Regions from separate parts of the Brevibacterium linens genome, predicted to be linked through region 2. Evidence: predicted binding sites of a transcription regulator. Region 2 holds the regulator's gene; the other holds the start of a gene.
What was found. Region 2 encodes LexA, which represses DNA repair genes until DNA is damaged. Its sites were predicted from a motif close to TCGAACANNTGTTCGA; they were not measured.
Positions count from the first base shown of each region.

Region 1: CXR29_RS16205 (HNH endonuclease signature motif containing protein) is a predicted target of LexA. The motif match lies at 5,916-5,931, and genes of this name have one in related genera.

Region 1 is NZ_CP026734.1:3,582,751-3,592,955, reverse strand. It holds gene CXR29_RS16220 (hypothetical protein) at 1-172, shown strand, start outside; gene CXR29_RS16215 (S9 family peptidase) at 379-2,394, shown strand; gene CXR29_RS16210 (N-acetylglucosamine-6-phosphate deacetylase) at 2,719-3,951, shown strand; gene CXR29_RS16205 (HNH endonuclease signature motif containing protein) at 4,167-5,837, opposite strand; gene CXR29_RS16200 (hypothetical protein) at 6,100-6,693, shown strand; gene CXR29_RS16195 (hypothetical protein) at 6,761-7,456, shown strand; gene CXR29_RS16190 (copper chaperone PCu(A)C) at 7,683-8,339, shown strand; gene CXR29_RS16185 (Dyp-type peroxidase) at 8,257-9,639, shown strand; gene CXR29_RS17785 (MGMT family protein) at 9,698-9,961, opposite strand.
Region 2 is NZ_CP026734.1:2,460,779-2,470,983, forward strand. It holds gene CXR29_RS11140 (AbgT family transporter) at 1-1,362, opposite strand, end outside; gene CXR29_RS11145 (M20 family metallopeptidase) at 1,412-2,758, opposite strand; gene CXR29_RS11150 (SseB family protein) at 2,805-3,713, opposite strand; gene priA (bifunctional 1-(5-phosphoribosyl)-5-((5-phosphoribosylamino)methylideneamino)imidazole-4-carboxamide isomerase/phosphoribosylanthranilate isomerase PriA) at 3,664-4,401, opposite strand; gene hisH (imidazole glycerol phosphate synthase subunit HisH) at 4,460-5,152, opposite strand; gene CXR29_RS11165 (hypothetical protein) at 5,149-5,751, opposite strand; gene hisB (imidazoleglycerol-phosphate dehydratase HisB) at 5,748-6,344, opposite strand; gene CXR29_RS11175 (histidinol-phosphate transaminase) at 6,341-7,519, opposite strand; gene CXR29_RS11180 (LysM peptidoglycan-binding domain-containing protein) at 7,658-7,996, opposite strand; gene lexA (transcriptional repressor LexA) at 8,231-8,986, shown strand; gene CXR29_RS11190 (ATP-dependent DNA helicase) at 9,053-10,205, opposite strand, start outside.

The DNA.
Region 1 (10,205 bases), 1.1 Mb from region 2:
CACTTATGCGTTCGGCGTGCAGACGGGTTACAAGATCAACGGACGCCTGGTGAATCTGTCCATCGAGATGCGCACACCGAAGACGAACACCGAAGTGGCGGAGGACTTCAAGAAGATGCTGCCGACGGTGACGATCGATGGTGAGAGGGTTCCGGCACCGAGCTTCCGCTGACTTTCCGCGGAGTGTCGAACGGCGCGGCGATCACGTGGCCGCGACCCCCGACTGCCCTGACCGCGAACGCGCCCCGGACCGCGAACGCAATCCGGCCGGCCGCCTCGGCGATCCCGACCGCGAACGCGGACCGACCGGCCGCCTCGGTGAACTGGAGTTTTCTCGGATCTCACCCGGGAGTCGACGTTGGGACCTAGGATGGGAAGATGACGACCCACGATGCAGTGACCCGACTCCTCGACGCCCGCCGCCTGCAAGGCCTCTTGACGAATCAGAACGGCCGCGTCATCGCCCAGTACTCGTTCCTCAACTCCGAGGGCAATTCCTCTCTCAGCCACCTCGCCGATATCAGCGGGGAGGAGCCCCGACGCATCACTCGCGGCGACCAGTCCGTGGGTCCGGCCGCGCTGAGTGAGAACGGCACGATCGTCTTCGCCTCCAAGCGCAAAGGCGAGGACGGCAAAGATGCTGAGTCCCCGAGCCTGTGGGCGCTGCCGGACAACGGAGAGGCCCGCAAACTCGCCGACCACTCGGGCGGTTTCTCCCGCATCGAGGTCAAGGGCGAGACCATCGTCGTCGAGTTTCCCGTCCATACATGGGCCGCCGACGAAAACGACCATCAGGAATTCAGCTCCGAACGCAGTGACGCGAAGGTCAGCGGGATCCTCCACACCGGGTTTCCGGTCCGCCGCTGGGATCACGATCTGGGGCCGGGCCGACAGACCCTGGCCGTGGCCACCCTCAACGAGGCGGCCGCCGACTTTCCCGAAGTCAGCGACGAGCTGAGTACCCCGTCGGGCTTGGGGTTCCGCTACCTGTCTCTGCCGTCCGGTCGACTGGTCGACTGGGCCGTCGACGATGAGGCACGCTTCGTCCTCGTCCAGCTCGAGAAGCCGATCCCCGGCCAGCTCGAGGCCAGTGAGATCTGGCGCGTGGACCTCGACGGGGAACCCGAACTGCACCGTCTGACGAAACCGGCAGCCGATCACAGCTTCGACATCGAAGCCATCAGCCCGGACGGAACGAAAGCGCTGGTCACCCGCGTACAAGCCTGGACTCCGCAGACCAACCTCGCGGCCGAACTCAAGGTCCTCGACCTGGAGACCGCGGAACTGAAGTCCGTGTGGCCGGATGCCGACTTCTGGTTCTCTCCGATCTGGGCGGACGATTCGACCATTGTGGCCACCGCCGATGATCACGGCCGCGGCAGCATCTTCATCGGTGATGTCAATGATGCGCAGCCCAGGCGGCTCGTCGGGGGAACCGATCAGAAGTATTCGTTCTCGGGGCTGGCCCTGCGTGAGGACACGGTCGTGGCGACCGCCTCGGCGATCGATGTCGCGCCTCTGCCGCTCTCCGTCGACCTCGCCACCGGGGTCATCAGCGAACTCGCGAACCCGGCGACGGTCCTCGACGAGGAAGGCACCCTCACCGAGGTGGAGGTCCGTGCCGAGGACGGCACGCCGATCCGTGCGTGGCTGGTCCTGCCGGAGGGGGAGGGGCCGCATCCGCTCGTCGTCTTCGCCCACGGCGGACCGTGGGGGTCGTGGAATGCGTGGACCTACCGGTGGAATCCGGGTCCTTTTGCGGCCGCCGGTTATGCTGTGCTGCTGCCGGATCCGGCGATCTCCACCGGATATGGGCAGGCGATGATCGATCGCGGGCAGCAGCAGCTCGGCGGCACTCCGTTCACCGACATCATGGCGCTGACCGAGGCCGCAGGGGAGAGGACGGACATCGATGCCGAACGCATCGGCCTGGCTGGCGGATCCTACGGCGGGTACATGGCCAACTGGGTGGCCGGGCACACCGGCAGCGCGTTCAAGTGCATCGTCACCCATGCCTCCCTGTGGAACACCACGTCGATGGGGCGGACGACGGACAATTCGTCCTGGGATCAGGCGATGCGGGAACAGTCGGCGCAGTATTCGCCGCACCTGTTCGCCGATGACATCGAGGTGCCGATGCTCGTCATCCACGGTGACAAGGACTACCGGGTGCCGATCGGGCAGGGCCAGGAACTGTGGCTGGACCTGCTCACCCGGGCGAAGACTCCGCTCGACGCCGATGGCGACACTCAGCACCGGTTCCTCTATTTCCCCGACGAGGGGCATTGGATCCTCGGCCGTGGGAACGCCGAGGTCTGGTACCGAACCGTGCTCGCGTTCCTCGACTCGCACGTGCTCGGCATCGACGCGGACCGAGTCCGCACGCTGGGCTGAGTCGGCAGTCGATCCGTCGGCTTCCTGAGGTGGGGAGGCAAACGGTTCGTCTGCGCCCCGGGGCGGGGCGGCTGCCGGTTCGGGGCGGCTACTGGTTCGTCCGCGCCCCCGGGACGAGCCGATAGCCGATTCGCCGGCACACCGCCGGTCGACACTCTGCTCGCCGGGACCCTGCGGAGGGGGAGCTCGCCGGGACCCCGCCCGTCGACACTCTGCTCGCCGGGACCCTGCGGAGGGGGAGCTCGCCGGGACCCTGCGGTAGGCAGTTCACAATCCGATTCCGTACCCTGAATGTTGTGTTCGCAGAGCGATGGAAGGACCTCGATGACACAGACCGCACAGATCCCCGCCGAGGCGGTCATCCACAATGCGTGCGTCCTCGACGGTGATCGGGCGACGTTCACCGAGGAGACCGCGGATACGTGGATCGCGATCGCCGAAGGTACGGTCACGGCACGGGGCCGTGGGGACGGCTGGAAGGACGGAGCCGCCTCGGGGCGGGGAGAGGTCATCGACGCCGCCGGCGGATACGTGGCTCCCGCGTTCGTCGACATCCACTGCCACGGTGCGGGCGGCGCAAGCGCCGAGGACGGGATCGAGGCGATGGATGCGATCCTCGACGTGCATCGGGCTCACGGCACCGGCAGGCTCGCGCTGTCCTACGTCTCGGACACGATCGACGGTCTGTGCCGGTCCCTGCGTGCCGGAGCCGGTCTCGTCCGCGATCGGGCCATGGTCATGGGGCTGCATGCCGAAGGGCCGTTCCTGTCTCCGGATTTCAAGGGTGCGCATGCCCCTGAGGTGCTCACGTCGCCGACCCCGGAGGCCGCCGAGGCGATCCTCGAAGCCGCAGACGGAACTCTCGCGCAGATCACGATTGCCCCCGAACTGCCCGGTGCGCTCGATGCGATCGCGCGGTTCTCTGCGGCGGGCGTGCGTGTGGCCGTCGGTCATACGGCCGCCGACTTCGAACTGACCGCGCAGGCGTTCGAGGCGGGAGCAAGCATCCTCACCCACGCATTCAACGCGATGCCGGGCATCCATCATCGTGCTCCGGGGCCGGTCCTGGCTGCGGCCGAAGCTGAGCATGTCACCGTCGAACTCATCAATGACGGCGTCCACGTCGTCGCCCCTGTCGCGCGCATGCTCCATGAACTCGTGCCCGGACGCCTCGCGCTCATCACCGATGCCATGGCGGCGACGGGCCTGCACGACGGGAGCTATCACCTCGGTTCGCTCCCGGTCGAAGTCAAGGATGCCGCGGCGCGCCTGGTCACCGCCGACGGCACTCAGGGAGCCATCGCGGGGTCCACGTTGACGATGGACGAAGCCGTGAAGCGGGCCGTCACCGAGGTCGGGGTCAGCCCGTTCGACGCTGTGCAGTCCGCGGGGCTCGTTCCACTGCGTGCAGTGGGTGGTGTGCCGGGGTCGGGTGATTCTCTGCGTGCGGTGGGTGGTGCCGCCGATGCCGGCAGCCTGTTGGCTCCCGGAATGCCGGCTGAACTCCTGCTCCTCGATGGGGACATGAGCATCCGAGGCTCGCGGTTCGGCGGTTGACTCCGGTCGAACATTGCTGAATCCGTCTGAGCCTCGTTGAGTTCGAAGGGCTGACCGATGCGACTGCGCCCGTCACGCAGCTGAACCGGGCCGAACCGGACTGAATCGGGCCGAACCGGACCGAACCGGGCTGAACCGGACCGAGCCGAGTTGAATCCGGCTGAGCCCGGCTGAACTTGGAAAGTGGGCACAGCTGTCCCCTGAAAGTGGGGCGGCTATTTGTCGAACAGGGAGTCGACGATGTCGTCCGCGATGAAGCGGGCGTGGAGGATCGGCTTACGAGCCGGGTCCTTTGCGGCGGGCGGAACGTAGGCCGGTCGCCCGTCGAAGAGCATCACCGTGTCCCAATCGGTGCGGTCGAGCAGGTGGTGATGATGGCTGCAGAGCAGCGCGAGATTGTTGATCTCCGTCTTGCCGCCGAGCGTCCATGGAATCACATGGTTGGCATCGCACCAACCGGGAGGGGCGTCACAGCCGGGGAAGGTGCAGCCTCGGTCGCGGGCGGTGATCACTGCCAGCTGTCTGCGATTGGCGAAGCGCTGTTCTGTGGCCACCTGCATCGTCTTGGCCTTGTCGCTCATGAGGTGGAAGAACAGCGAGCCGTTGAGGCCGTTTCTCCTCAGTTCCTTGATGGGAATGGGATTGTCGGCGCCCGTGGTGCCGTGTCCCGTGCCTTTGGCCAGATCTTCGGCGGTGGCGTTGATGACGAGAGCATAAGGCGCTCCTGCAGCCGTCCGCTGTTTATCGATCGTGGTGACGAGGCCGGCGAATCGTTCGTAGATCCATTCACGTGCCGAGGGCTGTTCGGCGCTGACGTCGACGAAACCGCCGTCCTCACGAATGCCGACGCCGGGGGCGGCGGCCGGATTCCCGGTCGTGCGAGCTGCATCGAGATCGGGTTCCGGAACTCGCTTCGCGTCATACCGGTCGCCGGAGAGCACCGCATCGACGATCTCGAGCAGCTCTTCATCGGGCAGCGGCGAGCTCGTTGCCTCAGGAGCGGCGGTCTTGATGCCGGCGCCGCTCTCGTCAGCACCGGCGGTGTCGGTGCCGGCTTTGTCAGCGTTGGTCTTGTCGTCTTCTCCCGCAGCTTGGATCCGTGAGGTCAGCAGTCCGTTGAGAGTGCCCCCGGTGACGGGGTCGAGCAGCCCACGCAGCTCCCAGTCGCCGTTGGCCCTGGCACGCATGGACATGTTGTAAGCCGAGCGGTCGCTTGAGTCTTTCGGTTCTTCTCCGTCCGGGTCGATGTAGCCCATGAGTTTGCCGAAGATCTCGCGCAGGTCCTTGAGGCGGACCTTGGGTGCGTTGTCGACCAATCGTGTCTCGACGTCACTGCGGACGGCCTGACTGACCCACGTGGGCAGCTTGCGCATGCAGTCTTCGATGACAGACGCCTGGGCGGCGGAGATCGTGCCGGCATGGAGCGCATCCGCGACGACCGGGTAGAGAGGCGGCAGAGCCTGGCCGGCCATATCGACGCGTCCGCCGAGGTTCTTGGCCATATCGGTGCGGCGGTTCGCCTCCGCGCCGGTGAGGTTGAATCGGTTCTCGATGAGCGATTTCGTCGACTTGGCGCCGAAATCGCTGGGTGTTCCGACGCGTTCGCAGACGGAGAGTGCGAGCGTCGACAACGCGTCGTTGATGCGTGTGATCGCCTCGACCCCATCGGCGAGCATGATGGCCTGTTCCGGTCCCATGGGGCGATCGAACGTGCGCAGCTCATCTTTGAGGCTCATCAGCTGAGTGATCGAAGAGGTGACCTCGGGCGCAAAACGGCTGAGATCCGCCCACTCTTCGTCGGCCAGCAGCGGGTGACCGCTGGTCTGCGGGGAGTTGTCGGCGTTCCGAGCGGAATGATCGGAGCTGCGTTCGGGAGTGAGGGTCATGGGGATGATTTCCGTTCACCAACATCGTTGTTGTTGGAATCCAGTTTACTCTCCAAGGCAATAGAATGCCATAGAGAATCGAAAAAAAGTTCGAATAGATATAACGTGTTCGTCGATGTTCGATCATAGAACCATAGACTCTTGCCAGATGTCTGCAGAAGCGCATGCCGATGACTCGTGCTGCCTCCGGCCCACTTCACGGAGGCCTCCGCGGCAGTGTTCCGGCTTCGAAAGTGTCAGGCGGTCGTGGCACGATTGGAGTATGGATGCCCTGCTCCTCATTGATACCGACGACGCCAGCTACCCCAGCGATGACGCCATGGAGACCCTCGGCGATATCGTCACCCGGACCCGCGCTGTGGGCGGTGTGCTCATCTTCGCGTCGACGAAGGCCGACCTCGCCGACACTCCCGATGAGGAGCTGAGCATCTTCGTTCCCGACGAAGAGGATCTCGTACTCCGCTCCGAGAGCCCCGATGTGTTCGAAGGCATCGACGATCTGGCCGCAGGTCTGCATGACCTCTCCGTCGACCGGATCATCATCGCCGGCGCCGACGCCACCTCGGCCACGCCCGGCGCCGACGCCAACACAGGCGAGCCAGGCGCTGGAGCTGGCAGCGATGCCACTGACCCTGCCGCCGAAGCGGGAGGCGATGCCGACGCCAGCGCCTCCTCGGCGAGCACCCCCGGAGCCGTCTACGCCTCGGCGATGGCGGGCCTTGTGTGCAACTTCGACGTCGTCGTCCTCTCCGACTCCACCACAGATCCCAACGGAAAGCTTGTCACCTGGGGCGATGCTGCCGCTGGCGCCGGCGCTATGGTCAAGAAGACCGCCGATACCTGGCTGCGGATGTAGGCTCAGCCGCCTTCCCGAAAGTGTTCTACGTTGAGTAGAATGTGGGAGCGAGCTGAGAGGAGGACCCATGACCGGATGGACGAAGTCCGTGCGCGCGCTCTTCGCCGCTCTCTTCACGACCCTCCTCGCCCTGCTCATGCACCTCGCCGCCGGAGGCGGAATCTCGGTTCCCGGCACTGTGGTCGTCTTCGTCCTCGTCCTGTGGGCGGCGATGATCGTCGCCGGCAGGCGCCTGGGCTATCTCACTCTGGCCGGACTGCTCGGCCTCGGGCAGGTGCTCATGCACCTGACGATGAGCTGGTCCGCCCGCACCCTCGCCCATGCGGGGGCGCACACGGGAACCGCCCATTCCGGAACCGGTCAGACCGGGACCGCAGGGACCGGTTCCACCTCCGCCGAGGCGGCCCTCCACGCCCACGCCGGACACATCGTCCCGGCCCCGGGCTCCCTTGATCTCGGTCCGGCCGCATCCGCGCTCGGACATGCGAACCACGGTGCCGCCTCGGCGGGGATGATCATCGCCCACCTCGTCGCCGTCCTCGTCACCGCCGTGCTCCTCAAGCGCGGTGAGGACATCGTCCTCAGCATTCTGCAGCTGGCCCTGGGGCCGCTGATCGGTGCACTGCGTGCCCTCTCCGAGGCGGCCGGGGTCCTGGCCGACGAACCGTTCCGCAAGCTCAGCGCTTCGTTCCGACTGCCGCAGCCGGTCACCTCGGCGGTCGTCGGTCCGAACTATCGGCGCGGCCCGCCCGCACTCGTCTGACACCTCCCACGGCGATTCAATCGTCGTCTCGCACCCGTTCTCTGGGTGAACCCATCCATCATCGGGCGACCGACCCCTCAGCGGCGGCGACCCGACCCCTGGTGACAGTCGAGCCAATCCGCCGCATCAGCGGCAGAGACTCTGCGGCTCCAGGCTCGAGCCGATTGGCGAGCCTGCATGATCGACCCGTGCTCGACTGCACCTGAATGACGAAAGTGCAGACATCATGCGAAAGAACATCACCCTAGCCGTTGCCCTGCCCATCGCCGTCGCCATCGGCCTGGCAGGCTGCGGTCACGACGACAGCACGGCAGCCGGGTCGACGCAGGCCGGAGGCAGCAGCTCCGCCTCAGCGGACACTGTGGACAGCCGAGTCGACGCCGAGGCGCTCAGCCTCGACGGCGCCTGGGTCAAGGCCGCCGACGACGGAATGACCGCAGTCTTCGGCGAACTGAAGAACAACACCGACCAGGACATCACCCTCGTCGAAGCGAAGTACGCGGACGCGAAGATGGTCCAACTCCACGAAACCGAAGGCGACGGTTCCGGCGGAATGTCCATGCAGGAGAAGAAGGGCGGCTTCACCATCCCGGCCGGGGAGAGCCTCGACCTCGAACCCGGGGGCGATCACATCATGATCATGGGCCTGAAGAAGGCCATCAAGCCGGGCGAGCAGATCAGCCTCGACCTCGTCACCGCCGACGGCGAGACCGTCGAGGTCACTGCCGTGGCGAAGGAGTACTCCGGAGCCCAGGAAGACTACGCGCCCGGTGAAGCCGAAGGCTCCAGCGACGGCGAGAATGCCGACCACGCCGACCATGGCGACGACGAAGACCTCGGCGACGACGAGGGCTCCGACCACGGAGATCACGGTGACCACTGAGCCCGGTCGCCCCGGCTTCAGCCGCCGCGGTCTCCTGACCTCGGCGGCCGCAGCCGGCGGCGTCGGAATCGTCGGTGCCACGGGCGGATTCGCACTCGGCCGCGGCTCCGAATCGCAGGGCGCGAGCGCCGGTGACGGCGGGCCGTCTCGGCGAGATCTGGACGGGGCGAACGGGCCGCAGACCGAGCCGTTCTACGGCACTCATCAGTCCGGTGTCGAAACCCCGGCGCAGGCGTATGCGCACTTCATTGCGTTCACACTGGGGCCCGGGATCACGGCCGCCGAGGCGGTGCGCTGGCTGCGGCTGCTCACCGCGGATGCGGCCGCACTGACGCAGGGGCAGGCGCCGTTGGCCGACTCCGAATCCGAACTCGCCGTCGACCCCGCCCGGCTGACGGTGACTTTCGGATTCGGCGCCGCACTGGTGGCATTGGCAGGAAAGGACCATGTCCCGGACTGGTTGAAGCCGCTGGAGGCGTTCTCGATCGATCGCCTCGATGAGGACCGCTGCACGGGTGACCTGCTCCTGCAGATCTGCGGCGACGACCCGCTGACCTTGGCACATGCCAGGCGCATGCTGTTCAAGGACTCACGCTCATTCGCGAAGGTGGCCTGGCAGCGCGACGGATTCCGACGTGCCTACGGCAGCTCGGGGGAGGGGAAGACCCAGCGGAACCTCTTCGGTCAGCTCGACGGCACAGCGAATCCGGGGCCCGGATCCGAGGACTTCGCGCGGATCATCTGGGGCCAGGGCACCGAGACTGCGGACCCGGTGTTCTCCGCCCGCGGGGAGCCGCCGGCCGATCTCGGCGCGCATCTGCCTGTGTGGATGCGTGGGGGAACGACGCTGGTGCTGCGTGATATCGCGATGAACCTCGACACCTGGGACCAGGCCGACCGTCCGGCGCGGGAGTTCTCGGTCGGGCGGACCATGGACACCGGGGCACCGCTGTCGGGCAAGGACGAGTTCGACGTCCCGGACTTCACCGCCGTCGATGAGCGCGGGCTGACGAAGATCTCGCAGGTCGCGCATATCGCTCGCGCCCGCGACGGACTGGGTCCGGAGGCGCAGATCCACCGGCGCACGTTCAACTATGAGACCGGTGCCGGTGGGGATTCGGGGCTGCTGTTCGCGTCTTTCCAGGCCGATATCGAGCGGCAGTTCCTGCCGATCCAACGCCGCCTCGCCGAGGTGGACCTGCTCAACGAATGGACGACGCCGATCGGGTCGACCGTGTGGGCGATTCCGCCCGGAGCGACGGAGGACGGCTACGTCGGGCAGGAGCTGTTCGACGGGTGAGGAAGCGTCGCGGCCGCCGGGCCGATGACGGGCGCCGGGCCGATGAGTGTGACCGGGCTCAGAACAGCGGCTGCGGCAGGGCGCCTTCGAACTCGAGGAGGCGCCGCTTGGTTTCGAGCTCGTGCCCGGGCAGTCCGCCCGAGTACCCGCCGAGCCCGCTGCCTGCGACGACGCGGTGGCAGGGGACGATGATCGGGATCGGATTGAGTCCCATGATCCCGCCGACGGTCCGCGCCGGAATCCCGGTGCCGCTGGCTTCGGCGAGTTGCCCGTAGGTGACCGTGGTCCCCGCGGGAACCGCGTCGGCCAAGGTCGTCAGCACGATCCTCGTCTCCCGCCAAACTGCATTCTGTCTGCTCTTAGCGGAGTGGTGGCCATTCGCAAGCGTGTGCCCGTCCTTAGGTTGGGCACATGCTTGCGGGTACGTAGAGGCAACTTTCGGTGGCACCTTTGCAACGAAGCGGTGTGTAACCGCAGTGCATCTTAGCCTTGATCCACCGATCTGCTTGATGTCCGGGAGTTCGCTCGGGTTCGAGTACGAACGCGGTGAGTGGGCAGGAGGTAGT
Region 2 (10,205 bases):
GAACACGGCTGCCATGAGCGTCCACATCGACGAGCCGGAGATGATGAACAGGTTGAGCACACTGGCCAGGAGCATGAAGCCGATGACCGCGGCGAACCCGGTCAGACCGATCGCTTCGAGCCCCGACGCTCCCGCGACGGCGATCCACGAACCGATGCCGGTCCAGTTGAACAGGGCGATGAACTGGCCGAGGATGAACGCGAGGATGAGGAAGGACATCATGTCGATGATCGATTGACTCATCATCCTCACCAGGTCATTCATCGACCGGACGGTGCGCACGACGAAGCCGTAGACGACGCCCATGAGCATGAAGTAGGCGAAGACGATGAACACGATCGACGACAGCAGCGGAGACTCCGGGAGGAAGCCGCCGTCCTCGTTCCGCCATGGTGAGTTCGGGATGAGTACGGAGAACAGGATCACCGCGGTCAGCAGCAGTGCCGCCACGAGCGACCAGATCAGTCCGCGTTTCTCCTCCGGCTCGAGTTCGGCCTTGATCTCGGTGGCATCGTCCTCGCCGGAAGCATCTGACGTCGCCGAGGCGTCCCCGTAGGGGCTGTCGGGTGCTTGGTATTCGCGGGCCAGGCCGCTCCCCGAAGCGTTCGCGTATTCGCGGGGCACTCCCTTGCGCACCATGTTCGGTTCGATGAGCCGATCGATGATGAAGCCGGCGATGACGGCCAGAACGATCGACGAGGCGATGTTGAAATAGTAGTTCGAGACCGGGTTGACCGCGGTGTAGTCGGTGTTCGGCAGGGTCTCCATCACCGAGGTGGTGATCCCGGCGAATAGTGCGTCGAGGCTCGTGGGGACGATCGACGTCGAATAGCCGGCGCCGGTGGCGGCGAACCCGCCGATGAGGCCGGCCATCGGATGCCGTCCTGCCGCTTTGAACACAAGCGCGGCCAGAGGCGGAATGATGACGAACGCCGAGTCGGCCATGATCGACCCGACCACTCCGACGAAGCCGACGGCGTAGGGCAGCAGCCATTTCGGACTCTTGCCGAAGGCGATCCGCACGGCCGCGGCGAGCATCCCCGACTTCTCGGCCACACCGACTGCGAGCAGGATCGGCAGCACCGTGGCCAGGGGCGGGAAGCCGATGTAGTTGTCGCCCATCGTCGTGGTCAGCCACGACAGGCCCTCCCCCGTGAACAGTCCCTTGATCGCGATGGTCTCATCGCCGCCGGGGATGGCCACGGTGACATCGGCCATGGCCATGGCGGTGGACACGAGGCCGGTGATGATGAAGAGCCCGAGGAACAGCGTGAACGGTTCGGGCAGCTTGTTTCCGATGCGTTCGATCCAGTCCAGCGTGCGCTGGCCGAAACCGACCTTCCCATCTGTCGCCGTCGACATGAACGGTCCTTCTCTTCGATGGAGCGGGTCTGGGTGCGGCGGGACGGTCTCAGTCGAAGAAGTGCTCGACGTCGATGGCTCCCCCGTCGCGGACGAATTCCTCGGTCACCTCGGCGGCGAGGGCATCGTCGGCGAGGAAATCCAGGGCGGTGCACGCAAGACCATAGGCCCCGTCGAGTGCCGCAGATTCGGCGGCCGGGGTCTGCGCTGCCTCGGCGAATTCACGGGTGTGCAGGGCCACCTCGGCGTCAGTGGTCTTGATGAGCGGATGGATGCCGGGAATCCGGTAGGAGACGTTGCCGAAGTCCGTGGACGCGGCGATCGATTCGTCGAGGACGCCGGCGGGCAGCGGCTGGCGCCCGCGGGTCTGTTCGTGTTCGGCCCAACGGGCGGTCAGCGCCTGGTTCGTACGCACGGGCAGCGAGGGCGGGTGGTCGTCCCAGTCGACCGTGACGCCGGTTCCGGTCATGAGTGCGGCACCTTTCGCCGCGTCCTCGACCCGGTCGGAGAGCTCTTTGAGCGTTTCGGGGAACTTCGAGCGGACGTAGCACTGCACGGTCGCGGATTCGGTGATGATCGACGGTCTCGTTCCGCCGTCGGTGATGACCGCGTGCAGGCGGGAGATCGGCGGCATCTGCTGCCGCATCAGGCCGAGCCCCTGGTAGAACAGGTTCGCCGCGTCGAGGGCGTTGCGCCCCATGAAGGGCTGCGCCGAGGCGTGAGCGGCGACCCCTGAGTACGTGACCTTGAGCAGGCGACGTCCCAGCCATACCTGGTCGGCGCAGTCATACCCGTAGCCGTGGACCATGATGGCCGCCTCGATGCCGTCGAAGGCACCGGCCCGGGCCATGACCTCCTTGCCCGAATGCCCCTCCTCGGCCGGGGTGCCCAGCAGCACGACGGTGCCCGGCACGGCTGCAGGATCTTTCTCGTACAGGGCGTGGAGGGCGAGGAAGGCGCCGACTCCGGCGGTGGCGATGATGTTGTGCCCGCAGGCGTGCCCGATCTCGGGCAGGGCGTCGTATTCGGCGAGGATCGCGATCGTGCGCCCGTCGCCCGAACCGGTCGTGGCGCGCAGGGTCGTCGTCACACCGTAGAGGCCGGTCTCGACGTCGACTCCGTGATTGTCCAGCACCGAGGCGATCGCGGCCACCGAATCGAATTCTTCGAAGGCGGTCTCGGCAAGGCCGTGGATGGTGTGGAGCAGGCCCGTCAGGTCGCCCTCGGCTGCGTTGAGGCCCTCGGCGACGACGGACCGGCTCGCCTCCGGGGCGCCGGTGAAGTCGGAGGACCACTCGGCGGCCTGCTCGGCTCGCGCCCGGGTCTGCCGGGCCATCTCGTCGAGGTAGCTGTCGTCCGGCGCGGTCGAGTGACTGAGGTCACGGATTTCGCTCATGGGTCATAAGCATAGGGGCCCTGCCGATCTGACACGCCCGGAACGCTCAGACTTCGACGAGGCGGATGGCCAGGGAATCGATCTTCGCGACGAGGTCCTCGTCACCGGCGACGGCCTCCTGGAACCGGCGCACTTCCTCCGGGGCCACCTCGGACTCGACGCCGAGCGTGATGCCGAGCTCCGGCCCACCGAGGTGAACGCTGTTGCTGCCGGGACTCACACCGATCCGAGCCAGCCAGGGGAAGGACTCGGCGATGGCACGCAGACGCCCGGCGACCTCGGCGTCGGCCCAGGACGGAGTCCAGGGCTGGGACTGCACGAACGCGAACATCGCCGGACGGCGCAGCAGAAATGAGGACTCGGCACCCGGGTCGAGGACGACGAGCTGGGATTCGGCCTCGATCGCCCCGAGGACGAGCCGCTCGGATTCGATCGGCACGGGACGGGCGTCCGAATGCCACGCCGTCAATGGTGGGATTCCGGAGAATCCCGGGGTGCACTCGCGTCCGTCCTCGGCTTGGAGGCGGACCATCGCCATCTCCGAGGAGTTGTCGGCCATCAGCCCGTTCTCCCCGACCTCCTGGTCGAGAGCCATCGGCACGATCGGGGCGTAGAGCCTGGTCCCGGACAGAGCCCGGACGACCTGCTGGTGTGCGGCAGGATCCAGGGGTGCCTGAGCGACCTGGGTCATGGCCTCCAGCAGGGCCGCATCGGCCAGCCCGGTGTCACCGGAGAACGGGTTGGGTTTGAGGTCCCGGCCCGCCCACGCCTGACCGGCGGAATCCGTCGGGGCCTGGGCGTCACCTGCTTGGTCGGCAGATGCGGCGGACCGGGGCTCGTGAGGCTCGGGCGAGTGGCCCGGCTCGTCCGGCCGGCGCGGCTCGTGCGAGTGCGTGCTCACCGGCTCACCGTCCTGCGACGTCGAGGGCTTCTTCCAGGGTGAACTTGCCGGCATAGAGTGCCTTGCCCACGATCGCGGAGTCGACGCCGAAGGGCACGAGCTCACGGAGGGCACGCAGGTCATCGAGGCTCGAGACTCCGCCGGAGGCGACGATCGGAGAATCGGTCTTCTGCGCGAGGTCCTTGAGCAGGTCGACATTGGGACCCTGCAGGGTGCCGTCCTTGCGCACATCGGTGACGACGTAGCGGGAGCAGCCGGCGGCTTCGAGGGTGTTCAGGACTTCGTAGAGGTCTCCGCCTTCCTTCGTCCAGCCGCGGGCGGCCAGGGTGGTTCCGCGCACGTCGAGGCCGATGGCGACCTGATCGCCGAAGCGCGAGATCATCTCCGCGGTCCAGTCGGGGTTCTCCAGGGCGGCAGTGCCGATGTTGACGCGCTCGGCCCCGGTGTCGAGTGCGCGTTCGAGGCTTTCGGTGTCACGGATTCCACCGGAGAGTTCGACCTTGATCCCCACGGCCTTGACGACCTGGTTGAGCAGATCCGAGTTCGATCCGCGTCCGAAGGCGGCGTCGAGGTCGACGAGGTGGATCCATTCGGCGCCGCGGCTCTCGAAGTCCTGGGCGGCGTCGATGGGTGAACCGTAGTCGGTTTCGGTTCCGGCTTCGCCCTGGACGAGGCGGACGGCCTTGCCGTCGGCGACGTCGACGGCGGGGAGGAGGACCAGCTTGTTCGAACTGTCTGTCATTGTGACCTTTCTGCCAGGGCGCCACGGGGTTTGAGGCAACCATAGTCGGTGTGCTCGGTCAGGAGCTGAGTGGGTCTGTGGGGGTGCTGCCGATGCTGCCGGAATCGCTGGTGCTGACGAAACCGCCGTCGGGGCTGCTGTCGGCGGCGAACGAGGCGAGCCAGTTGCGCAGCAGCCTGGCGCCCGCCTCGGCGGACTTCTCGGGATGGAACTGTGCGGCCCAGGTGGTGCCGTCCTCGACAGCGGCGATGAAGTCGCTGCCGTGACGGGCGGTCGTCACCGTCGCATTCGGCGGCGGCTCGGTCGCGGCATAGGAGTGGACGAAGTAGAAGCGTTCGTCCCCGACGCCCGCGAACATGGCCGAGTCTGCAGGTGCACTGACCTTCGACCAACCCATATGCGGGATGACCGGGGCTTCGAGGCCGGTGACGGCGCCGGGCCACAGGCCGATGCCGTCGGTCTTCACGCCGTGTTCCTCACCGCGGGAGAAGAACACCTGGAGGCCGACGCAGATGCCGAGCAGCGGTCGGCCCTGTTCGTGGCGGGCACGGATGAGGTCGACTCCCCCGACGTTGTCGAGTCCGGCCATCACGGCCGAAAACGCGCCGACCCCGGGGACCAGCAGTCCGTCGGAGTCGTTGATGACATCGCGGTCGGCCGTGAGCGTGACCTCGGCACCGGCCGCGGCGACTGCACGCACGGCGGAGCGGACATTGCCGGCTCCGTAGTCGAGGACGGCGACTGTCCTCATCGCTTCGCCCCCTTGCTCAGCACTGACCAGATCCTCCACAGGGAGAACCCGAGGACGATGACGCCGAGCACGGCGACGACCCAGGCGATGGTGTTCCCGCCCAGCGCGAGCGCAATGCCGAAGGCGGTGACGAGTCCGGCGAGGACGGCGGCGATGATCCACAGCAGTGCCGTGCGCGCCATGGCTGCCCGTCCCGGGCTCATCGTGGCCGCACTGGCCTGCAGCTTCGTCATCGAATCGGTTCTGATGCTGCCTTCGACGTCGTCTGCGGCAACGGTTTCGAGCAGCAGCCCTTCGAGGACATCGGGGAGGTTCTTCAGTGCCAGTCCGGCCGGCACATCGGATTCTCGGGCGCCGTGGCGGAAGTGGCCGGCGTCGATCTGCTCTTCGCTGCGCACGAGGAGGAGGACCTCATGTTTGCCGGCGAGCTTCGAGATCGCCGCGGCCGCCTCGTTGCCGGCTTCGACATCGGTGTCGGCGAGGACGATGCCGCTGAACTCACCGATCGGCACGATGGTGCCGGAGATGTTCGACAGCACGCAGGCGGCGGCCAGCTGCTGGGCGACCCCGAAAGGGGTCACGATGACGGTCGTGCTCACAGGACTCCCTTGGTGCTGGGAACGGAGTTGCTCCGCGGGTCGGTCTCGACGGCCTGCCGCAGCGCGCGGGCGAAGGCCTTGAATTCGGCTTCGACGATGTGGTGCGGGTCGCGGCCGCGAACCAGGTCGAGGTGGACGGTCAGTCCGCCGTTGAAGGCGATCGATTCCAGCGAGTGGGAGGTCATCGAACCGGTGAAGTGACCACCGATGAGGTGGTACTGCTGGCCTTCGGGTTCGCCTTCGTGGACGAAGTAGGGACGACCGGAGACGTCGACGACGCACTGGGCCAGTGCTTCGTCCAGCGGCACGGCGGCGAAGCCGTAGCGGCGGATGCCGACCTTGTCGCCGAGTGCTTCGCGAATGGTCTGGCCGAGGACGATGGAGGTGTCTTCGACGGTGTGGTGGACGTCGATGTGGGTGTCGCCGGTGGCGGTGATGTCGAGGTCGATCATCGAGTGCTTCGACAAGGCGGTGAGCATATGGTCGAAGAACGGCACGCTCGTGGAGATGGTCGAGGTACCGGTGCCGTCGAGGTTGACGGACACGGACACCGTGGACTCGGAGGTGGTGCGTGAGTTCTGGGCCTGCCTCATGGAGTGCCTTTCGTCGGGGCGGCTGGTGACGGGGTCGGAGACTGCGGACGGTCCGCGAGGAGGTCAGGGTCGTCGGCGAGGATCTCGTCGATGGCGGTCAGAAACGCTTCGGTCTCTGCCTCGGTGCCGGCGTTGACGCGGGCGTGGCCGGTGATGCCGATATCGCGGATGAGGATTCCGCGATCGAGCAGCTTCTGCCACAGCTCGGCCGGTGAGGCGATGTTGCCGAAGAGGACGAAGTTCGAATCGCTGTCGTGGACGGTGAAACCCGCCTCGGCGAGGTGGCTCGACATGCGGTTGCGCGAGTCGATGAGTCGGTCGACGTTGCCCAGCAGCAGCTCCGCGTGTTCGAGTGCCGTGCAGGCGAGCACCTGAGTGACCTCGGACAGGTGGTAGGGCAGGCGGACGAGGCGGAGGACGTCGATGAGCTCGGGGGCGGCGATGGCGTAGCCCAAGCGCAGGCCAGCACAGGCGAAGGCCTTGCTCATGGTCCGGGAGACGACGAGGCGGGGCCGGCCGTCGAGCAGAGTCATCGCCGAGGACTTGGCGGGGCGGGAGAATTCCGCATATGCCTCGTCGACGATGACGATTCCTGCGCAGTTGTCGTAGGCGGCTTCGATGACGTCGAGGCCGATCGAGGTGCCGGTCGGATTGTTCGGGGTGCACAGGAAGACGATGTCCGGATTCGCCCGCGCCACTTCGGCGGCGACCGTCTCGGCATCGAGAGTGAAATCGTCCTTGCGTTCGACGTGCTGCCAATCGGCTCCGGTGCCCGTGGTGATGAGCGGGTGCATCGAATAGGAGGGAGTGAACCCGAGAACGGTGCGGCCCGGTCCGCCGAAGGCCTGGACGATATGGCTGAGCACTTCGTTCGACCCGTTGGCGGCCCAGATCATGGAGGGGTCGAGGTCGACGGTGTCTCCGGCACGTTCGTTCACACCGTCCAAGTAGGTGACGAGATGTTCGCGCAGTGCGGTGAATTCGCGATCGGGATATCGGTTGAGTCCGGCGAAGTGATCGTCGACGGCTGCGCGCATGCTCTCGACGACGACGTCCGGAAGCGGATATGCGTTCTCGTTGACGTTGAGCTGGACCGGCACATTGAGGTGCGGAGCCCCGTACGGCTTGAGGCCGACGAGGTCTGAACGCACTGGCAGAGAGTCGATGTTTCCCACGGCGATCATTCTACCGAGAGGTCCCCGCCGCCCGGGCGGCGGGTCGGGCATCGAGATCGGCCGGTCGGCTCATCCGATCGAACGGGTCAGCGCGCTGCCGGTCGGGCCGGCGCCCTGCCGGTCGAGCAGGGTTCGGCCTCAGCGGACGGGGACGTCGAGGGTCTGGCCGGGGTGAACCGTCGGGGTGTCCAGGTGGTTGATCTCGACGATATCGGCAACCACATCGCGGGTGTCGCGTTCGATGCCGAGATTCGACGCCACGGTCCACAGCGATTCGCCCTCACCGACGACGACCGCCTCGGCGTCGATGCCGATGCTCTCCGACTCCGATTCGGCAACAGCAGCGGCCGAGAACGACTGGGTGGCGAGGAGGACCGCCCCGCCGATGACGACGAGAGCGACGAGCAGGGTCCGGAGAAGGCGCACAGCCTGGCGTCCACGAGGGGTCAGGTGCAGCTCGGTGTTCTGTGCAGACATCGCATTACCTCTTTCATTCGTACGATTCCACCAGTAATCGGTAGAACGTCTGTTCTATTCAACATGCCAATCGAACAAATGTCCAGTCCAACTCGAACATCTATGCGACAATGAGAGGGAACCAGCGTTGTTGATTGATCTGTCAGAACCATCTCAGTCGGCACTGACACGAGAATTTCCGAAGCGGAGATCACGGCGTTCAGCGGCAGGGAATAGAACGAAGGGGAACGAGCAATGGTTCAGAACAAACGGGGCAGAGGCAGGCCTCGCAACGAAGATGTTGCCAGCGAGATCGCTGCCGCTCGCACCGATGACGACGTGGTCCAGATCCCTGAGGGGTCTTCCGGTGAGGGCGACTTCCGCCTCACTCCCCGTCAGCGTCTCGTGCTCGAGACCATCGAACGCGCGGTCGTGACCAACGGCTACCCGCCGAGCATGCGCGAGATCGGCAAGGCCGCCGGGCTGGCCTCCCTCTCCAGCGTCGCCCACCAGCTCTCCCAGCTCGAACGCCTCGGCTATGTCCGCCGCGACCCGAAGCGCCCGCGTGCCATCGAAGTGGTCAACCCGTTCGAAGAGGAAGAGGCCGAGCGCGCGAAGTACGAGGAGCTGGCCAACAACACCGTGCAGGTGCCGGTCGTCGGACGCATCGCCGCCGGTGGTCCGATCCTGGCCGAACAGGAAGTCGACGATGTCTTCTCCTTGCCGACCCAGGTCGTCGGCTCAGGTGAGATGTTCCTGCTCAAGGTCGTCGGCGATTCGATGATCGAGGCCGCCATCTGCCACGACGACTGGGTGGTCGTGCGCAAGCAGCACACAGCTGACAACGGTCAGATCGTCGCCGCCCTGCTCGACGGCGAGGCCACGGTGAAGACGCTCAAACGCAAGGCCGGTCAGCAGTGGCTGATGCCGCAGAACGAGAACTACGAACCCATCGACGGCACCTACGCGCAGATCATGGGCCTCGTCGTCGCCGTCATCCGTCGCCTCTGACCCTTTGCCGGCTCTCCGCAGTCTGAACGCAAAGGCCCGCGACCGAATCGGTCGCGGGCCTTTGTGTCATCCTTCGTCGGTTTCGGCCAGCCGTGCCAGGCTCTTGCGGACGAGACCGGAATTCGTCGTCGGCCACATCCGCGGCATCGAATTGACGAGGAACCCGGCATACCGGGCCGAGCGCAGCCGTGAGTCGAGCACGGCCACCACTCCCCTGTCCTTGGTCGACCGGATGAGGCGTCCGGCGCCCTGAGCCAGACGCAGTGCGGCATGCGTGGCCGACACCGCCATGAATCCGTTGACTCCCCGCTGGTCGGCATCGCGTGCTCGCGCCTGCATGAGCGGATCGTCGGGGCGAGGGAAGGGCAGACGGTCGATGACGACCAGGCGGTTCGTCCGTCCCGGCACATCGACTCCCTGCCACAGTGACATGGTTCCGAACAGGCAGGTCTCCTCGTCGGCCGTGAACTGAGAGACCAGCGCCGGCAGGCCGTCATCGCCTTGGAGCAGGATGGGGAAATCGAACTTCGTCCGCAGGTGTTCGGCTGCCGCATTGGCCGCCGCCCGGGAGGAGAACAGGCCCAGTGCCCCGCCGTTCGAGGATTCGACGAGTTTCTCGAGTTCGGTCAGCGCCTCCTCGCTCAGCCCGCTGCGTCCGGGTTTGGGCAGGTGAGAAGCGACATAGAGGATCCCCTGCTTCCCGTAGTCGAACGGGGATCCGACATCGAGGCTGTCCCATTTCGGGGCATCCGGTCCGAATAGTCCCAACGAGGCTGCCACCGCGTCGAAGTTGCCACCCAGGGACAGAGTCGCCGAGGTGGCCACAACCGTGGATTCTTCGAAGATGCCGTTGCGCATGGTCCCGGCCACGCTCAAGGGCGCGACGACGAGATTCGTCGTCTCCTTCTCCCGGAAGGTCGAGCGCGACAGCCAGATGACGTCGTTCTTGCCCGGGTCACAGAAGCGTTCGGCGAGTTCGAAGATCTCCTGGCAGCGCGCCTTGGCCATCTGCCGACCGGCATCGGCATCCTCGGTCTTGCCGCCGATGTCGTTGATGATCTGGCGGGCGGAGTCACGGATCTGCGCCAGTGCCAGACCGAGGGCCTCGCTCATATGCAGGATGAGTCCCTCGGGCACCGAGGTCTGGGCGCGTTCGAGTGCCGCCGCGGCGGAGTCGAGCAGCGAGACGACCCCGTCCTGGACAGTGGTGTGCTTGCGC